Regions from separate parts of the Priestia sp. 40 genome, predicted to be linked through region 1. Evidence: predicted binding sites of a transcription regulator. Region 1 holds the regulator's gene; the other holds the start of a gene.

What was found. Region 1 encodes Rex, which represses fermentation and respiration genes when NADH is low (regulators of the CRP and FNR family bind a similar motif). Its sites were predicted from a motif close to TTGTGAAATATTTCACAA; they were not measured.
Region 2: a site for Rex is predicted at 3,022-3,039, ahead of ACO1DI_RS21530 (DUF1641 domain-containing protein). Genes of this name have one in related genera too.

The regions. Positions count from the first base shown of each region.
Region 1 covers NZ_JBMPZA010000023.1:2,148-18,448, forward strand. Annotated here, with positions in the region: gene ACO1DI_RS23305 (NCS2 family permease) at 1-479, opposite strand, end outside; purine riboswitch at 613-714, opposite strand; gene guaA (glutamine-hydrolyzing GMP synthase) at 812-2,341, opposite strand; purine riboswitch at 2,465-2,566, opposite strand; gene ACO1DI_RS23315 (transglutaminase TgpA family protein) at 2,643-4,799, opposite strand; gene ACO1DI_RS23320 (DUF58 domain-containing protein) at 4,796-5,986, opposite strand; gene ACO1DI_RS23325 (AAA family ATPase) at 5,997-6,947, opposite strand; gene groL (chaperonin GroEL) at 7,106-8,737, opposite strand; gene groES (co-chaperone GroES) at 8,805-9,089, opposite strand; gene ACO1DI_RS23340 (CPBP family intramembrane glutamic endopeptidase) at 9,389-10,117, shown strand; gene ACO1DI_RS23345 (YdiK family protein) at 10,114-10,341, shown strand; gene tatC (twin-arginine translocase subunit TatC) at 10,368-11,123, opposite strand; gene tatA (twin-arginine translocase TatA/TatE family subunit) at 11,139-11,324, opposite strand; gene ACO1DI_RS23360 (redox-sensing transcriptional repressor Rex) at 11,378-12,016, opposite strand; gene ACO1DI_RS23365 (ABC-F family ATP-binding cassette domain-containing protein) at 12,475-14,409, shown strand; gene tsaD (tRNA (adenosine(37)-N6)-threonylcarbamoyltransferase complex transferase subunit TsaD) at 14,665-15,681, opposite strand; gene rimI (ribosomal protein S18-alanine N-acetyltransferase) at 15,678-16,127, opposite strand; gene tsaB (tRNA (adenosine(37)-N6)-threonylcarbamoyltransferase complex dimerization subunit type 1 TsaB) at 16,142-16,301, opposite strand, start outside.
Region 2 covers NZ_JBMPZA010000019.1:148-4,937, reverse strand. Annotated here, with positions in the region: gene brnQ (branched-chain amino acid transport system II carrier protein) at 1-174, shown strand, start outside; gene ACO1DI_RS21550 (hypothetical protein) at 214-417, opposite strand; gene ACO1DI_RS21545 (IDEAL domain-containing protein) at 662-859, opposite strand; gene ACO1DI_RS21540 (ammonium transporter) at 992-2,275, opposite strand; gene ACO1DI_RS21535 (hypothetical protein) at 2,272-2,688, opposite strand; gene ACO1DI_RS21530 (DUF1641 domain-containing protein) at 3,118-3,570, shown strand; gene ACO1DI_RS21525 (NAD(P)/FAD-dependent oxidoreductase) at 3,604-4,782, shown strand.

The sequences.
Region 1 (16,301 bases):
CCGGCACCTTTCATACCTATAAAACTAATAAATAAACCAATACCTGCTCCAACAGCCATTTTTAATTCAATAGGAATAGAATTAATAATTTTTTCTCGCAGGCTTGTTAATGTTAAAAGAATAAAAATAACACCTGATATCATAACACCCGTTAAAGCCGTCTGCCATGGAATTCCCATTGTCAGAACAACTGTATAAGCAAAAAATGCGTTTAATCCCATACCTGGAGCTAATGAAATTGGATATCTACCAAGCACTCCCATAACAATTGATCCCAAAGCTGCCGCTAAAGCAGTAGCTGTAAATACAGCCCCTTGGTCCATTCTCATACTGTCAGGTAGATCCTTTACATCACTTAGTGATAGCACAGATGGATTAACAAATAAAATGTAAGCCATAGATAGAAAAGTTGTAAGGCCAGCTATAAACTCTTTTCGATAGCTAGTACCCAACTCTTCAAAACGAAAATACTTCTTCACGTTTTTTCCTCCCTTTATAGAAGCCGCATGCACTTAGGCAAACCACAAAAAATGCCTCTACACTATGGCGCGTAAAGGCATAAAATCGACTAAAAGAGAGATGTATGAACAAAAAAACAAAAGATTTTTACACATACATGTATTACTTTCTCGTAGTCAAGCCATTTACGGTAGCTCGGTAGAAACTTTTGGGCCTTATCCCCAAGATTATACGACATTAAAGCTATATCTCGCTGTTTTATGTTACTATCCTACCATTAACTTTTTTAAAAAGTCAACAAAAAACGAACATTCTTATAAAAGAATGTTCGTTTGTTCGGTTTTCTTACATATTATTCCCATTCAATTGTTGCAGGTGGCTTACTTGTAATATCATACACTACGCGGTTAATATGCTTAACTTCGTTTACAATACGCGTTGAGATAACTTCAAGCACATCCCAAGGAATACGCGCCCAGTCAGAAGTCATACCATCAATCGATGTAACAGCACGAATACCGATTGTGTAATCATACGTACGAGCATCTCCCATTACACCTACACTGCGGATGTCAGGAAGAACCGTAAAGTATTGCCAGATATCGCGCTCTAAGTCAGCTTTTGCAATCTCTTCACGTAAAATAGCATCCGACTCACGTACAATTTCTAACTTCTCTTCCGTAATTGCACCAAGTACACGAATACCTAGACCTGGTCCTGGGAAAGGCTGACGCCACACGATATTATCAGGGATACCTAATTCAGAACCTAATGCACGTACTTCATCTTTGAATAGCGTGTTTAACGGTTCGATTAGTTTGAACTGCATATCTTCTGGTAATCCACCTACGTTGTGGTGAGATTTGATCGTTTGAGCTGTAGCTGTCCCACTCTCGATAATATCTGTGTATAGCGTACCTTGAGCTAGGAAATCAAACCCTTTTAATTTAGCAGCTTCGTCATCGAATACATAAATAAATTCATTACCGATGATTTTACGCTTTTGTTCAGGATCTGATACACCGCTTAATTTTTCTAAGAAGCGATCTTTTGCATCGATTTTAATTACGTTCATATTAAAGCCTTCGCTAAATGTTTCCATTACGCTTTCCGCTTCACCTTTACGTAATAAACCGTGATCTACGAACATACATGTTAACTGATCACCAATTGCTTTGTGAATTAATACAGCTACTACTGAAGAGTCTACTCCGCCGCTAAGTGCGCAAAGTACTTTTCTATCTCCAACTGTTTCACGGATTTTATCCATTTCAACTTCAATGAAGTTCTCAATTGACCAGTTCGCTTCAGCATGACATACTTCAAACACGAAGTTCTTTAAGATATGGTTACCGTGCACTGAATGGCGAACTTCTGGATGGAACTGCACTCCGTACATATTCTTTTCTTTGTTACTCATTGCGGCAATTGGACAAGATGGGCTAGTTGCGTCCACTTCAAAACCAGCTGGTGTTTCTACAACTAAATCACCGTGACTCATCCAAACAACTTGTTCTTTTGGCAACTCATGGTACATTAATGAATCGTTTTGTACGTTAATCGCTGCTTTACCATATTCACGATGGCTAGCACCTTCTACCTTCCCGCCAAAATGATGAGTCATTAATTGCATTCCATAACAAATACCTAAAACAGGAATACCTAATTCAAAAATGTTTTCATCGCAGTGAAATGCGTTTTCACCGTACACGCTGTTTGGGCCTCCAGAGAAAATAATTCCCTTTGGATTTAATGCTTTAATCTCTTCTGCTGTAATTGTGTGCGGATGCAATTCACTATATACTCCGAACTCGCGAATGCGACGCGTAATCAGTTGGTTATATTGACTACCAAAATCTAATACAACAATCATGCCTTCCATCTTGTTCACCTCTCCGAATGTGTAAATAATCACTTGTTATTATGCCCTAAAATATAAAAAAAACTAGACTTCTCCCTCAAAAAACAAAGGCAGAAGTCTAGTTGAGCACGACGTTTATCGTCAAATAGACTGTTCTGCCTTCATAGTCAGATCGTTTAAGGTGACCCGGTAGAGACTCTCGAACCATATTATCGAGGATATATGAAGGTATACGAAACATTTATAGTAAGTTCGAGAATATTCTATCAATCCGCGAAACAATGGTCAAGAACTCGTTTTTTTGATTAAATTTTCCCACAATTCAATCGACTCTTTCCATTCTTTTATGGAATCTGCATTTCGAATACAAAACTCGCTCGTATTTTTCCGTTAATTTTAGCATATTTACCGTATTTAATTTTTCGTCTACTTCTCCTGCAAAGTCGCGCAGCGTTTGATTTTCTTGCCGCTTTAGTCCATTTGCAGCGAGTCTTTTAAGTAAAAAAGCATACGCTGATTCAAAGGTTTCCGGTCTCTCTTTCTTTTTATAAAAAGAGATATAAAAAGGTAAAAACCATTTAAATCGATTGAGATATATTACTATTAACATAACTACAATCAGTCCGTAGAAAAGCACTTTCCACTTCATAGACAACTTAGCATTTTGAAAAGAAGCTGTTTTTTCTTTCGCTCTTTCTTCTTGTGCCGGAAGCTCTTTTTCCTTAGGCTGCTCCTTCACCTGCGTTTCTTGTTTCTCTTCTTCCCTTTGACTATTTTCACTAGAGTTGTTAGGTTGGCTATCTACAAAATCATAAGGATTAGAAAAACTTTTTGTTGGTTCAAAAGGTACCCAGCCCGCTCCTGGAAAATAGACTTCTACCCAAGAATGAGCATTATTTTGTGTAATTTCATAGGTTGTCCATTTACTACTTCCTGAAATAACGGTAGCATCACCTTCTGTATAGCCCTTTACCCACCGAGCAGGAATATCTAATGAACGAAGCAGCACGACCATAGAAGTAGAGAAGTTATCACAGTACCCTCTTTTTGTATCAAATAAAAATTGATCCACATAATCTTTATTTTTCGTAGGAATTGGAACATTTTCAGTATCATATACATATGGATTTGATCGGAAGTATTCTTCAACGGCTTTCGCTTTTTCATAGCGATTATTCTTATTTTTTGTTGCCTCACGAGCTAAATCTTTTACTCGTTTCGGCAAGTTAGCAGGAAGTTGTGTATACCTTGCTATAAATTCGTTATTATTCTCTAGACTCTCTGCCTTTTTTTCCTCTGCTTGCTGAAGAAGTTCAATATCAAATACAGGATATTTATACGTCAGCTCATACGATTGAACAGTAACAAGCTTGTCATTTTGATAAGGATATAATTTTTCATTTGTCGGTGTAACATCGGTTTGAATGCCATTTTTTAAGGTTAGCGACAGCAGTTGAGGAACATGCATAAGATGAACTGAAGGCTGCGAATAGGTAACTTCTGCTTTTCTTACTTGTCCTGCTACACTTGAGTCATATTGAGGGAGTAAGTTTTCATTTCCTTTAAAGGGCACTTTTTCTTCCTCTTTAGACAGCTCCCACCCCTTACCTGTATAAACATCCTTCGTTTCAATACGCCAATAGTGCTCATCCTCTACTTTGGCTGTAAACACAACCGTATCATCATTGACAAACGATCCCCCCAATTTAGAATCGTCCATATCATAGCCAATACGTTGACCGCTTGCAGATTCTCCCTGTCCTTGATTTGTTGTATGCGCTGTGATAAAAGGTACGGGATCTGGCCACTGCGGCCCTGGTTTAGGAGCGAGATAAGCCAGCACAATGACGATAGCTAAAAAGCTGCCTAGAAAAAGAAACGATCGTTTTCTATTTTCTAAACGCTCAGTGCTCGCAGCTTTTATACGTTCAGGATTGATGCGAAGCATAGCTACTAATAAAAACCCAATAATCGTCACACGGATAATAGCAGCTCCCGCATCGTAAGTAGAAAAGGTATCCAACACGGTAATATACAAAATGGTTAAGAAGAAAAAGAAGAAAATTCTTTTTTGATAAAAGATCCAATATCGAATTAAATAAGCCATAATCCAAAGGAGCACAAAAAATAAAGTGCTTCTCATTTCAAATGATAAATTCGCTATATCCCACTCCATGATACTTTGTGCATCTGACTGAAGAATCTCCAAAAGTCTCGGAAGCCAGTCTGAAGAAAAGAAGGCTCCTTGGAAATAGAGATTATGAAGCGAAAACAAAATAAACAACATGCTCCCTAACGTCATCACGATAAACGGTAAGCGAAACGTTAAACACAAAAAACAGTAAGCAACAAACAAGATAAAGTACTGAATTTGATTGGTATCCGTCACTTCATTTAAAGGAAGAAGCCATTCCACTAATAAAAAGAATGCTCCCGCGTACAATAAGATGTTTTTTACATACAAAGCTGATTTATTCACTTATTTCCGCCCTCACTTCCTTTAGATGATAGAGGAAGAGTAATATTAACGACTTCAATCGTTAAAGCAGAAGATTGTATTCCATTTACAATAACCGTCTCTTCGTCACTAAGCCCTGCTCCTTCATTTTTAACGACAATGAGTGAAGCCTTAGCATGAGGGCTCAGCTTAGATTGAATCTGCCCAATAAGAGTCCCTGTAACCTGACTGACTATTACCATAAAAGAACGCTGCTTTTGAATGGCAATACTCTTAAATTCTGTTTCGAATGCTCGGTTGTTAACAGGCTGGGCACGCGCTAAGTGATACAACAGGTTATCAGGCTCACTTTGTTCAGAGGTTTTTTGTGAAAAAAGTGCATTTCCAGCTAAAAGAAAATCGACTTTTTTACGCTTGGTTTCTTCATGAATGAGCATGGATGCCAGAAAGCTCATTCGCTCTTCAAAGTATAGAGAGCTCATAACATCTGCAATGATAATCATACTCCGTTCATGATAATGACCGAACTCTTTAGAAATCAACGTAGCTTTACGAGCCGTCGCCTTCCAATCAATAGATCCTAATCGGTCACCCGGCTGATATTCTCTAATGCCTGTCACTAACGTAGTAGATTGATTCCCCATCGAAACTTCATTTTTTCCTTCTTCTATTCCTGCTAAAAGAAACGGGATATCTATCTCATGGATTTGAGGATACACGACAAACCGCTGGTGCAGCGGATAATATGCCTTCTTTTTTACAATTCCTAATAAATCACTCATTTCAATCGAAATCGTAAAAAATTCATATTCTCCTCTTTCTACAAACGATCTTTCATACGGAATAACAGCGTTTCGTTGAAAAAGCGGATAAATTGTTCTTTCTTCTTGATCTAAAAGGTTACTCTCCTCTTTCACTGCTGCCATATAAACAGGAAAAGACGAGGAGCGTGTAATGTGAATGTCATACGAAAGATGATCTCCAGCGAATCGAGGCTGTAGCTTCACATCACGAGTAACATTCCACTTCTTTAACGGATAAAGCAAAACGGCTGCCGCATATAACCCAAAAGGTAAGAAGCTATAAAATAAAAACCAGCTGACAAAGCCCCCTTGAAACATCGCGTAAGAAAACGTAGCAGCAAAGATGCAGAATAAAACGAACCAGTCTCTACATTTATTCCATATCACTTTTATATACTGTTTCATAAAGTACCTCTTACCTTTTAACAGGTACTTTCGTATCAGCCATAATTTGCTTCATCACATCACTCGCTGTTAAGCCGCTGTACTGGGTATCAGGTCTTAGCGTTAATCGATGTTCACACACATACGAAGCAAGCTCTTGAACATCATCAGGAAGACAGTAATCTCTTCCCTTCACTAAAGCATATGCTTGAACGGCCTTCATAAAGGAAACCGTTCCACGAGGACTGATACCTAACGAAACATGTGGATGAGAGCGCGTTTTACGAATGATTTCGATGATATAGTGCTTGATCGCATCATCTACATAAATACTGCTTACAGTTTTTTGAGCCTGTACTAATTCTGGAATGCTCATGACGGGCTTGACATCCTCAAGATTAACTTGAGTCGATACGCCGTTTAAAATTTGAAGCTCCTCTTCCTGCGTAGGATACCCCATGCTTAATTTGAATAAAAATCGATCCAGCTGCGCTTCCGGCAAATGATAGGTCCCATCAAAATCAACAGGATTTTGAGTAGCCATCACAAAAAAAGGCGCTGGAATTTCCCGGGTGATACCATCGGTTGTTACATGATGCTCAGCCATTGCTTCTAAAAGCGCCGATTGTGTTTTAGGAGAAGTCCTGTTAATCTCATCAGCGAGCACAATGTGGCTCATGATAGGGCCTGGACGAAAATGAAATTCCATGTCTTTTGGACTGTAAATAGAAACACCTGTTACATCGGACGGCAGCAAATCAGGCGTGAATTGAATTCGTTTAAACTCGGCATCAATCGATTTGGCCAGTGCCTTCACAAGCATCGTTTTACCCACACCCGGCACATCTTCAAGCAAAATATGCCCCTTTGCAAGCAAAGCAACCAAACTCAACGTAGATACATGACGCTTTCCAATTACAATTTGATCGATGTTTTCTAATACTTGATTTAATTTATTATTAATATGATCCAGCTGAATCAACGAAGCTCCCCCTTAAAACTCAGTTAAGCCTTGAGTTTAGTATGTTTTTCAATAAACATAGTACTATCTTAACAAATTTTTAAAAAATCTGAAAATATTAATGCACACAAAAAAGCGACCAAGTGAGTACTTGGTCGCTTTTTTAGGTAGGGCACTGATTACATCATGCCGCCCATTCCACCCATGCCGCCCATGTCAGGCATTGCAGGTGCTCCGCCTTCTTCTGGCTTGTCAGCAACAACTGCTTCAGTTGTTAAGAACATAGCCGCTACAGAAGAAGCATTTTGAAGAGCTGAACGCGTTACTTTTGTTGGGTCAACGATACCAGTGTCTAGCATATTTACCCACTCGCCAGTCGCAGCGTTAAATCCAGTTCCAACTGCTTCGCCTTTTAGACGCTCAACGATTACTGATCCTTCTAAACCAGCGTTGTGAGCGATTTGACGTACAGGCTCTTCAATCGCACGTAATACGATGTTGATACCTGTAGCAGTGTCACCGTCAGCTTCGATGCTTGCTACTTTATTATAGATATTTACTAATGCAGTACCACCACCAGCTACGATACCTTCTTCAACCGCAGCACGCGTAGAGTTTAATGCATCTTCAATACGTAATTTACGTTCTTTTAACTCAGTTTCAGTTGCCGCACCAACTTTAATTACAGCTACGCCACCAGCAAGTTTTGCTAAGCGCTCTTGTAATTTTTCACGGTCAAACTCTGAAGTTGTTTCTTCAAGCTGAGCTTTGATTTGGTTTACGCGTGCTAGGATATCTTCTGCGTTTCCTGCACCGTTTACAACTGTTGTATTTTCTTTTGTTACAACAATTTTAGAAGCGCGACCTAATTGATCGATGCTTGCTGTTTTTAAGTCAAGACCAAGCTCTTCAGTGATTACTTCTCCGCCTGTTAGGATTGCAACATCTTGTAGCATTGCTTTACGACGATCACCAAAACCAGGAGCTTTAACAGCTACAGCTGTAAATGTACCACGAAGTTTGTTCACAACTAATGTTGCTAAAGCTTCGCCTTCTACGTCTTCAGCGATGATTAATAGCGGCTTGCCTTGTTGAACAACTTGCTCTAATACCGGTAAGATTTCTTGAATGTTACCGATTTTTTTGTCTGTGATTAAGATGTATGGATCATCTAATACAGCTTCCATTTTATCTGAATCAGTTACCATGTAAGGAGATGCATATCCACGGTCAAACTGCATACCTTCTACCACTTCTAATTCAGTTGTGAAACCTTTTGATTCTTCAAGCGTGATAACGCCGTCGTTACCAACGCGCTCCATTGCTTCAGCAATTAATTGACCTACTTCTTCGTCCGCTGCTGAGATAGCCGCTACTTGAGCAATTGAATCTTTACCTTGAATTGGTTTAGAGATTGCTTTTAGTTCTTCAACCGCTACAGCTACTGCTTTTTCCATACCTTTACGGATACCCATTGGGTTAGCACCAGCCGTTACGTTTTTAAGACCTTCTCTGATCATTGCTTGCGCTAAAACTGTTGCAGTAGTTGTACCGTCACCAGCAACGTCGTTTGTTTTGCTAGCAACTTCGGCTACTAATTTAGCACCCATATTTTCAAATGCGTCTTCTAATTCGATTTCTTTTGCAATTGTTACACCGTCATTTGTAATAAGCGGTGAACCGAATTTCTTTTCTAATACAACGTTACGACCTTTTGGTCCAAGCGTTACTTTTACAGCATTTGCTAATGTATCTACACCACGTAGCATTGCGCGACGTGCTTCTTCGCTAAATTTAATGTCTTTTGCCATGTTCTTTGACCTCCTCAAGATGTTCTTAATAATCTATTTTTTACGTATGATAAGTTTGTGGTTAAAATTAGCCGATTACAGCTAAAATATCGCTTTCGCGTAAAATTAAGTATTCAGTACCTTCGTATTTTACTTCAGTACCCGCATATTTTGAGAAGATGATACGATCGCCCGCAGCTACTTCTAAAGCTACACGCTCACCGCTTTCTAATACTCGGCCTGTACCCACAGCAACAATTTTACCCTCTTGTGGTTTTTCTTTTGCACTGTCCGGTAACACGATACCGCTTGCTGTTTTTTCCTCAGATTTTACAAGTTCAATCACTACGCGATCACCTAATGGCTTTAACAAGTGAAACAACCTCCTCAAATAATATGTTTGCATTTTTATTAGCACTCAACCTCAACGAGTGCTAACACAATTATTATATTAAAACAAAGTGGGTTTTTTTTGCAAGTATTAAACAAAAAAAATTTAAAATTTACAACAACTACATATAATAGTCTTAGATTTCGACGATTTTGAGAAATAAAGCATTCTTTTCTCTGTTCAATAATATGTATGTTACAATACGAGCAAGAAGAAATTACTAACTTTACAGTACTTCTTCGACATATATACATAAAAACCTTTTAAAGGAGTATAGAAGATTGGAAAAACGTTATTGGTATGTTATTCTCACCTACATCCTTATGCAGTTTTCAGGAGTTGTTGGTATACCGCTGTTAAAATTAACAGGAATGTTTGATCAATATCCAGTTCGAACAGCGAATATCATGCTTTTGACTTATTGGACCATCATCAGCTTTATCCTTGGTTTACTTATTGTCTTACTGCTGCTGCGCCGTGACATGTCCATGCGTATAGAACATGCTGGAAAAACGATTGCTGTTGTCTGGTCAGTCCTTGGGGTGTTTCTCGCTATGGCTGGTCAAGCTGTAGCAGGTATGATTGAGCACGCTCTTGGCATTACCCAAGTATCTGAAAACACACAAAATATTGTTAATCTTGTTAAAGCAACACCGTTCCTTATTGTCGTTACGTCTGTTATTGGACCAATACTAGAAGAGATTATTTTCCGAAAGATTATTTTCGGCTCGCTTCACAAACGATACAATTTCTTTATCTCTGCATTTATTAGTTCCCTTATTTTCGCCGCGGTACACTGGGATTTTAAACATTTACTTGTGTATACAGCTATGGGATTTGTATTTGCATTCCTTTATGCAAGGACGAGACTAATTGTTGTACCTATTATTGCTCACGTTTTGATGAATACAATCGTTATTTTATCTCAAACTATTTTTGCAGATAAAATTATAGAAATGCAAAAACAAGCAGAACAAATGCAGTTTATTTTTGGAGGCATGTTTTTATGAAGAATATCCCTTTAACACGAGGGTTTATTTATATTATTATGGGGATTTTATTCACCTACCTGGCTATTCAAAATGCTCAGGAAACCGTTTGGAACTTCCCCACAATCTTATTTGCACTCGTAGCCGCATTCGATTTCAGATTTGCGGTTCGCATTTTTATCTTGCACTATAAAATTAAAAAGTTGCAGCAGCAATATAAAAATCAAGATGATTCATCTAAATAAAAAAACCACTGTTTCAGTGGTTTTTTTTACATACTAACATCTTCTCTTTCTTGCTCTGCCCTTGCCTTTAACACTTTGCGATACGAAATGCGGGAAATAATGATGCTGATTTCATACAGTATTAAGAGCGGCACTGTCACCATCATGTGCGAGAGCAATTCCGGTGGTGTAATAAGTGCGGCAATAACTAGCAGTACGAAATAGGCATACTTTCGAATTTGAGATAAAAACATAGGCGTTATAATTCCTAATCGCGTCAAAAACATGACGACGACAGGAAGCTGAAACAACAGGCCAAAAGGCAGTGTGAGCTGCATTAAAAAAGAAAAGTATTCATTGATGCCAATCACTTGGTTTACATTCAGCTCATCGGAAACGCGCGTCATAAAATCAACGACAAATGGAAACAACACAAAATAAGAAAAAGAGACACCGCCGATAAAGAGAAAAATGGAAACAGGAATATATCCAAGCGTTACCTTACGCTCTTTTTCATATAAACCAGGACTAATAAATGCCCAAAGTTGATACAGTGCAACAGGAGCTGCAAGTACACAGCCGATAATAACAGCAAACTGCATATAAATCTTAACTGGGTCTGTTAGCCTAAATGCATTCATCGTTAAATTTTTTGCCTCATCAGCATGCTGTAAATAGACAATAACCTTATCCGCTATAAAAAAGCCGGCAACTGTGGCAATGACAAAGAAAAATAAAACAATTAAAATGCGTTTTCGCAGTTCTCCTATATGATCATATATTGACATTTCTTGTTCGGTCATACTATGATCACCCTTTTACTCTTTGTCATCTACTTGACGCTGTTTATCTTTTTCACGATCATCTGATGCCCCGCTAGCGGCATGCTTAAACTCTCTAAGCGTTTGCCCGACTGATCTTCCTAGCTCCGGTAACCGTTTCGGTCCAAAAATAAGCAGTGCTACAATCGCAATAATAATCCAACTGCCTGCTCCAATCCCCATATTCCCACTCTCCTTATTAATTTAGACTTAAGGAAATCGTAACACAGTCCACCTTATTCAACAGGATAATTTTTCAAAAAATAGACAAGCGACTGTAACTCTACAGCAAGATCAATATGATGCAGTCGAATCTCATCGGGTACGTTTAAGCGTGCAGGAGTGAAGTTTAGAATCCCTTTAATTCCGCAATTCACTAAACGATCGGTAATTTGCTGAGCAACAGTGGCAGGAACGGTTAAAATCGCTACTGAGATGTCATCACTCATATAATCTTCCAATTGGTCAAGGTGATAAACCGGCACGTCGCCCACTTTTGTACCGACTTTATCTTCTATCACATCAAAAGCGCACTCAATTTTGGTGTTATTATTTTTAATAAAATTATAATTTAAAAAGGCCGTTCCTAGATTCCCTACGCCAATCAGTGCTACTTTCGTTACTTCATCTTGGTCTAACGTTTTACGGAAAAATGTAAGTAAATAATTCACATTGTAGCCGTATCCCTTTTTTCCTAATGCTCCAAAGTAAGAAAAGTCCCGACGAATAGTAGCAGAATCCACTTTCACTGCCTCGCTTAACTCCGCTGACGACACACGCTGTTTACCAGAAGCATGCAAGTTTTTCAAAAAACGATAATAAAGCGGCAATCGTTTAGCCGTTGCTTGTGGTATTTTTAATTGTTCAGTGTTCACGTTGTACCCCCTCAGTTCATGTATGTCATTACTAACATTTTCAAGTCATATTGCATTACCTTTCACAAAGCATCAACCGCTTTGAGGTAGCGCTTCCAATTCTCTCTCTTTTCTCTTGTTTTATATATACTCCGCTTCACACCCCGACGGCTTTTGTCTATCCAGCACTACTTAAAGTCGGTAGCTAGAACGAAGTAATTAGCCCTTCAAAGGATTCGTTTGTTAGTCATGACGGGTTTTCTACATCCATCATATATAAGTTCAGAGATGCACTTATCTCTTATTTTAACATAGTATCCTGTATAAAATGTGCAGGTAAAATCATTTTATTTCATGAATCAAAACATTCGCTTCATCATTTGTCCTTGTCCCTCTACAAATTACAAACGCTTGTAGGAAGAACTTGTAGTTGAAAATATGTTAAAATACACTATGGATATACTACTAGAGGTGAAAAAATGATTATTCTACAATTGAACGGTATTACAAAATACTATGGGGCAGAACCCATTTTATCGAATATAAAGTTAGAAGTACAATCAAAAGACCGCATTGCCCTAGTGGGACGAAACGGTGCTGGTAAATCAACTTTATTAAAAATTATTGCTGAGCAGCTTTCTTATGACAGCGGAGAGATTATCAAACCTAAAGGTGTTTCCATTGATTATATGGGACAAGATACAGTTCTTGAGTCAACACTCTCCATATGGGAAGAAATGATGACTGTCTTTGCTCCGTTAAAGAAGATGGAAAAAGAATTACGTACGCTTGAAACGAAGATGGGCGATCCAGATATTTTTAATGATTCAGTTCAATACGAAAAACTAACCAAAGAGTACGATCAGCTTCAAGTAACGTTCAAAGATTTAGGCGGCTATCAATATGAAGCGGATACACGATCTATTCTTCACGGTTTCCGTTTTTCAAACTTTGACTATAGCACCCCTATTTCCTCCTTGAGCGGTGGGCAAAAAACGCGCCTGGCTCTTGCAAAACTGCTTTTAACAAAGCCAGACTTGCTTATTCTCGATGAGCCTACCAACCACTTAGATATTGAAACTTTAGCATGGCTTGAACAGTTTCTGCAAGGGTATGAAGGAGCTATTTTAATTGTTTCACACGATCGTTACTTCCTTGATAAAGTCGTAAATCAAGTGTATGAAGTCACACAAAAAACAACGGTGAAGTACACGGGTAACTACTCTAAATACCTTGTACAAAAAGCAGAGCGCTATGAAAAAGAGTTGCGTCAGTACGAAAAGCAGCAAGATGAAGTCGCAAAACTGAATGATTTTATTCAGCGAAACATCGCCCGCGCATCGACTACAAAACGTGCGCAAAGCAGACGTAAACAGCTCGATCGAATGGAGTTAATAAACCGACCTAATGAAGGTGAAAAATCAGCTAGTTTTTCGTTTGAAATTGAGCGTCAAAGCGGAAATGAAGTCTTAAATCTCGAAAACGTGTCTATCGGATATGATGAAAACAAATATGTCGTGCAAGAGGCAAACCTTCGAATTAAAAAAGGTGAAAGCCTTGCGTTGGTTGGCCCTAATGGAGTTGGGAAATCAACTTTATTAAAAGGTATTGTGGATAAGCTAAGCTTCAAGACTGGAACCATTTCTTTTGGCTCAAACGTAATGGTTGGTTATTACGACCAAGAGCAAGCCAATTTAACGTCTAATAAAACCGTTTTAAATGAGCTTTGGGATGACTACCCATCCAAACCTGAAAAAGAAATTCGTACAGCGCTTGGAAATTTTCTCTTTTCAGGTGATGATGTACTGAAAATCGTTTGCACGCTTAGCGGTGGTGAAAAAGCACGTTTGGCTCTTGCGAAGCTCATGCTTCAAAAGGCTAACTTCTTAATTTTAGATGAACCTACTAACCATCTTGATTTAGATAGTAAACAAGTACTGGAGAATGCGTTAATTGATTACCCGGGGACTCTATTATTTGTTTCACATGACCGTTATTTTATTAATCGTATTGCAAACAAAATAGCCGAGCTATCTCCTGAAGGGGTAGAAGAGTTTCTTGGAGATTATGACTATTATGTAGAAAAGAAAGCAGAAATAGAAGAAATCAAAGAATTAGAAAATGTAAAAGCAAACGAAGAACGTACGGTAAAAGTAGATAAACAGTCTTATAAACAAGATAAAGAACAAAAGAAATTGATGAGGCAGCGAACACGCCGCATTGAAGAAATTGAAACTGAAGTAAACAAATTAGAAGCCGCACAAGCGGCGAATGAAGAACTTCTTTGTGACCCTGAAATTTATCAAAATCACGAGGAAGTATCAAGATTAAACGGTGAAAATGAAAAAATTTCTTCACAGTTATCCACATTAATGGAAGAGTGGGAAGAATTGCAGCTGCTTCTAGAAGAATAGCCTATATTTTTTTGTATCTATTCATCCTATTTACTTGTTCATGCGCTTTAGGACAAGCTTTATCCACTCTGTGAATAAATAGTGGATATCTGTCTGATTTTCATAATTAAAACTTGTTGATAACAGGTCCGTGTACTGAGTGCACGGACTTTTCCACATAATTATCCACAGTCAATTCTAAATTTATTGAATATTGTTGATAAATCATTTTTATCCACAAAAAAAGACGAATGAGAAATAAATCTCATTCGTCACTTACTCTTCCAAGTCCAAACCGGGGTTTGCATTTAATGACATATCTGAACGTTTTCCTTGAGCAAATCGTACGCTTGCTGCTGCTCCAATCATTGCGGCATTATCCGTGCATAGAGATAGCGGCGGGATAATCAGCTCAATGTTTGATAATGGTGCGAACGCCTCTTCTAGCGCTGCTCTAAGTCCTTTATTAGCAGCAACTCCTCCTGCTAATAAAACTTGCTTAACGTTATATTCCTTTGCAGCTTTAACGGTTTTAGTTACTAACACATCAATGACACTCACTTGAAAGCTCGCAGCAAGCGTTTGTGGAAGAATTTCTTCACCTTTTTGCTTCGCGTTGTGGACAGTGTTAATAACTGCTGATTTTAATCCACTGAAACTAAAATCATAGGATCCTTCTTCTAGCCAAGCACGCGGCAAATCAATTAATGGCTCTCCTTCATGTGCAAGGCGGTCAATATGAGGTCCGCCTGGATATGGAAGGTTTAACGTGCGGGCTACTTTATCGTAGGCTTCTCCTGCTGCATCATCTCTCGTTTCACCAATCACTTTAAACTGACCGTGACTTTCCATGTATACAAGCTCCGTATGCCCTCCAGATACAACTAGCGATAAAAGGGGAAATTCTAATTTTTTGATTAGCTGATTCGCATAAATATGTCCTGCAATATGATGAACACCAATTAATGGCTTTTGATGTGCAAATGCTAGCGCTTTGGCTGCATTTACGCCAATAAGAAGTGCTCCCACAAGCCCTGGTCCTTCCGTTACAGCTATTGCATCAATATCTGCAAACGTCAAGTTCGCTTGATTTAAAGTTTCTTCAACTACTACCGTAATTTGTTCTACATGATGACGAGATGCAATTTCCGGTACGACACCGCCAAATCGTTTATGGCTTTCTATTTGAGAGGCCACCACATTGGCTACAATTTCATGACCGTTTCGAATCACGGCTGCTGCTGTCTCATCACAGCTTGTTTCTAATGCTAAAATTAATTGATTTTCACTCATAAATTCACCCACATAACTAATGCATCCTCATTGTTATCAGAATAATAATTCTTACGAATACCTCCAGGTTTAAAACCTAGCTTTTGATACAATGATTGTGCAATATGATTAGATACCCTAACTTCTAATGTCATTGACGTAGCACCTAGTTTTCGAAGAACGTCCATCACGTTGCGCAGCAGCAATTCACCGAGTCCCTTGCCTCGGTAGTCTGGCAATAGCGCAATGTTGGTTACATGTGCTTCGTCAATAACAATCCACGTTCCGCAATACCCAATAATATTTTCTCCTTCCTCCATCACAATGTAAGTTGAAAATTGATTATTGGTTAACTCATTTTGAAACGCTTCTGAACTCCAAGGTGTCGTAAAAGACTTCTCTTCGATTTTCACTACTTGATCAATATCTTTAACTTCCATTAAACGAAACTTAATTGTTAGTTTCATGTTTATACCTTCTTTTATCCTTTTTGCTGTGAAGCAAGCCAGTTGGCTTCGGCTTCAGCTAAACGAATGTAGTTCGGAACAAAAGTATGCACAGACTGCGGCTCTTTCTTCATTCCTAAGAAAGCCAATTCACTTGGTCTTGGATTAAACTGCTGAACATGGGCAAATACAGCT
Region 2 (4,790 bases), on a different contig from region 1:
GGATTCAAAATCGCGGCAGTAAACGATCTGTTTACATCGATTCTACCTATGTATGGAGTGGGTCTCGGCTGGGTAGTTCCTGCTATTGTAGGAGGATTAATCGGTCTTGGCATTACCTTCCTTCGTACAAATGATAATACGAACAGAAACACTTCAAGAAAATTGATTAAATAAAAAGAGGATGCATTTGCATCCTCTTTTTATTGTGGCGTTTTATAAATAAGGAGTTTTTTTCTCCGTTAACTTCACTTCTTCCTTTAACACACGTTTTTCATATAGATATTTATCCGTTCGTTGAAAATGATGTTTATCAGCTTTTTCTTTTTCAGATGTGGTCGGAAGCACTCGACTATTAGAAGCATCTGATACTCCAAACGTTTCATTTTGATAAGTAGCATACGGAGCTACAAAAAACACTTCTTCAACAGCCTCTCTAGAAACTTCTTTTGTGAAAATCGTGTCATTGTATGGAATAAATCCATTTGCTGGTGGATAATAGTTATCAAATTTGAACTCTGGAACAATTTCCTCGTTTCGAGACCCTGTAAACCCATTAAGCGTACATGGAGGTCCATAATTATTACTAATTAATTCCTTTTAGTAGGTCTCAAAAATAAAACACACCATCTATTTTAGATGGTGTGTGAAGTATAGTAAGTAATTAAGAAATTTGTTTAAGTTCTGATGAGAGTTTTAAAAACTCTTCTTTATTTTTCATCAATAGCGTGCGGTCGATTTCTTCTTTTAGCTGTGCTTTACGAAATTCTGCAATCGCCTTGTCTAAAATCATCTCAGCGAATAATGCATCAAGCACCTTTCCGTTGGATTTTTGCGGTGAATTAAGTAAATTCTTTTTCATAAGAAATCAACTCCTTGGCTTTTTTATAATATAACACAAATATTCTGACTTTTCAATCATTTAAACCAAGTATTTTAAATCTATTTTTTTATATAAAAAGGCCGCCCTTTTGTTATAAAGCGCGGCCTTTTATTACGAATCTGCGGCTTTTTCTTTTACTTCCGCATAGTAGTTTTCATATTCAATAAATTCAGGAGCTTGATGAGCTGCCATGATACCGTGGTAGCTGATATCTAAGCCCACTTCTTCTTCTTCTTCCGTAGACCGAAGCGGAACCACCAAGGAAATAACCTTTAACCCTATCCACGTCGTAACAAATCCCCAAGCGCATAGAGCCATTAATCCAAGAAGTTGAACGCCAAGTAACGTCCAGCCCCCTCCTGTAAACACACCGCCGTCTGTAGAAAACAAGCCCACAGCCAACGTGCCCCATATTCCCGAAGCAGCGTGTACAGGAAAAGCTCCTACAGGATCGTCGATTTGACGTGCTTCGAGCCAGTTTGTAGCTGCCATCATTAATAAGCCAGATACAGCTCCAATAAAAATAGCAGATGGTGTGTTAACAAAAGCGCACCCGGCCGTAATGCCAACCAGTCCGGCAAGCGATCCATTTATTACAGAAGGTGCATCTGAACGGTTGTAGCGAAATAAAGTATAAAATAAAGTAGCTGCTCCGCCTGCTGCTGCTGATAACATTGTGACAATAGCAATGTGACCAATTCTAACGTCAGTGGCACTTAGCGTACTTCCTGCATTAAACCCAAACCATCCAAACCATAATAAAAAAGCACCAACTGAGGCAAGCGGCAAATTGCTTGGAAGAGAAACGGAACTAATTCCATTCTGCGTAAATTTCCCTTTTCTTGGTCCAATCATTATTGCAGCTGCTAAAGCTGAAAAACCGCCTAGCGCATGAATGACTGCCGAACCGGCAAAATCAAGCATTCCTAGCTTACTAATCCATCCGCCTCCCCAAATCCAGTGGCCGGCTATAGGATAAATAAATGTAGTCATTAAAATGGCATATAAAAGGTATGCACGGAAATTAATTCGTTCTGCTACCGCTCCAGAAACGATCGAGATGACTGCAATCACAAACGCACATTGAAACAGCCAAAACGTTTCAAGCCCAATTGGAATGTCAAGGTGCGATAAATTACCTGAGAGCGCAAAACCGCTTTTACCGACAACTCCACCTAAATCATCTCCGTACATTAATCCAAACCCAATTAAATAGAAACAAAGCGTTCCTATTGTAATATCAGCGAATACTTTCATAATAATATTCACGCTATTTTTATAGCGGACAAACCCTGCCTCTAGCAAGGCAAAGCCGCCTTCCATTAACAAAATCATCGCGGCTGTTAACACAACCCACGTCGTATTTATACCTAAACTTAGTTCATTAACACTCATATCTCCGCGCCTCCACTGCTTTTTAGTCGTTTTATTTCTTGTACAATAGCAGGCGAAAGCGTAATTTCACTTGTTTCTTCATTTTCCGCTTTTATTAATTCAAGAACTTCATGAAGTTCTCGCATTTGTGCTTTAAGGTGATCAATTTTTTTAAAACGTTCCTTTACGTATACCATATACTCGACCGCTTGATGCTGACTTAAAGGACGCCCGGTAAAAAATTTACGAAACGGTGATAGTGACTGATACCAAGCTTCTTCAGCACGTTTCTTCTCTTCGTATTTACTAATTTTCATTTTTATATCTTCTATTTCTTGTGCTTTAGCTTCTTTTAACTTCATTATAAATTCAATTAGTTTTAATTGAGGCAATGTAACGACCACATTATGATAAAGTTCATCCACTATAACCATGTTATATCTCCTTACATAAGATGTTATATTTAGATTATATGTAGAACACTATAGTAAGTCAATGTAATTTTTTGAAAACTCTTTAAATAGTAAATGCGCCCTATCTTTTTACTACTTATAGAATATTAAGTTCGTATGTGTTGAAATATGACGTTATTTGTTTTATCGTAGGAAGAGGAATTATGTTAGTTCCCTATTTTAATTTTATTTACCTAGGCAATTATTCGCTTTATTTCTTATAAACTTTTATTAAACAAAGGGTTACGAGGTTCTTCACTTATTTTTTCAACGAAATGAGTTGATTTTATCTCGTATTAAAATTAAAATAGAATTATGTGCAAGATTTCACAACTTCACAATGTAGTTTGAAAGTCTAGCAGATAACTAGGAACTACATATGCAACAGTATCCAGCAAAGGAGGACTTTTCATGTCTCAATCAACTATTCAAAAATCAGCTGCAGAGGAAAATGCTGCTGTACAAACAGAAGCGGCAGTTAACAAAGGTCAAGCGGATGTGTTAGATCAATTGTTAAAGCCTGAAGTACAAGAAGCTCTTACTGTTCTTGTAGATAATTTACCAAAATTATCTGAAATGGTAACGGTGCTTACAAAAACTTACGACGTTGCGCAATCATTATTAACTGACGACGTATTAAAAGAAGATCTACTTGGTGGAGTAAAAGAATTTATCGAGCCGGTAGAAGGAACAGTAAAAGGTCTTGCAGCTACTGCAATCGAAGCAAACGATCGTGCAGAAGCAAATGCTTCTAACTCAATCGGTTTATTCGGTTTATTACGCATGCTTAAAGATCCACAAGCTCAAAAACTATTCCGCTTTGCACAAGCGTATTTAGACATTACAAACGAAAAACAAAAATAATTTTCATTAAAAAGTGTGGACGGAGGATCGACTATGTCAAAACATATTTTAATTTTAGGCGGCGGTTACGGTGGTTTATTAACTGCAATGACAGCTCGCCAACACCTAAGTGCGGATGAAGCAAAAATTACAGTAGTGAACCGTTTTGCTACTCACCAAATCATTACAGAATTACACCGTCTAGCTGTAGGCGGCGTTTCTGAACAAGCGGTAGCTTTACCACTTGATAAATTACTTAAAAACTACAACGTTGATTTAAAAATTGCAACGGTAAAAGAAATCTCACCAGATCAACGTGAAGTATCTCTTGAAGATGGTACAAAATTAAGCTACGACTACCTTGTTACAGCTTTAGGTAGTGAAACTGCTTACTTCGGTATCCCTGGTTTAGAAGAGCACAGCTTCGTTCTTAAATCAGTAAATGATGCAAACCGTTTACGTGCACACGTAGAAGCTTGTATCGCTGAATACAGCAAAACAAAAAATAAAGCTGACGGTACAATCGTAGTTGGCGGTGGCGGATTAACAGGTATCGAACTTGTTGGTGAATACGCTGACTTAATGCCAAGCCTATGTCTAAAACACGGTGTTGATCCAAAAGAAATTTCTCTATACTGTGTAGAAGCAGCTCCTACAGTTCTTCCAGGCTTCCCTGCTGAATTAGTAGAGCGCGCTCAATCAAGCTTAACAAAACGTGGCGTTACATTCGTTACTGGTACACCTGTAACAAAAATGGATGCTACAACTGTTGAACTTAAAGACGGCAGCAAAATCGAAACAAAAACAATGGTATGGACTGGCGGAGTTCAAGGTAACTCTGTAGTTGCTAACTCAGGTATCGAAGTAAACCGCGGTCGTGCACTTGTAAATGAATTCTTACAATCTACATCTCATAAAGATGTATTCCTTGCTGGTGACTCAGCGGTTGTAATGGGTCCAGAAGGTCGCCCTTACCCACCTACTGCTCAATTAGCTTGGCAAATGGGTGAAGTTGTAGGCGTGAACTTAGCAGTAGCTATTCGCGGCGGAGCAATGGAATCATTCGTTCCTGTCTTCTCTGGTACACTAGGAAGTCTTGGACGCAAAGATGCAATTGGTACAATCGGCGGAAACAAAACGCAATTAAAAGGTTTACCAGCATCACTTATGAAAGAAGCAAGTAACGTTCGTTACTTATCTCATATCAAAGGATTATTCGCATTAGCTTATTAATCCGTCTT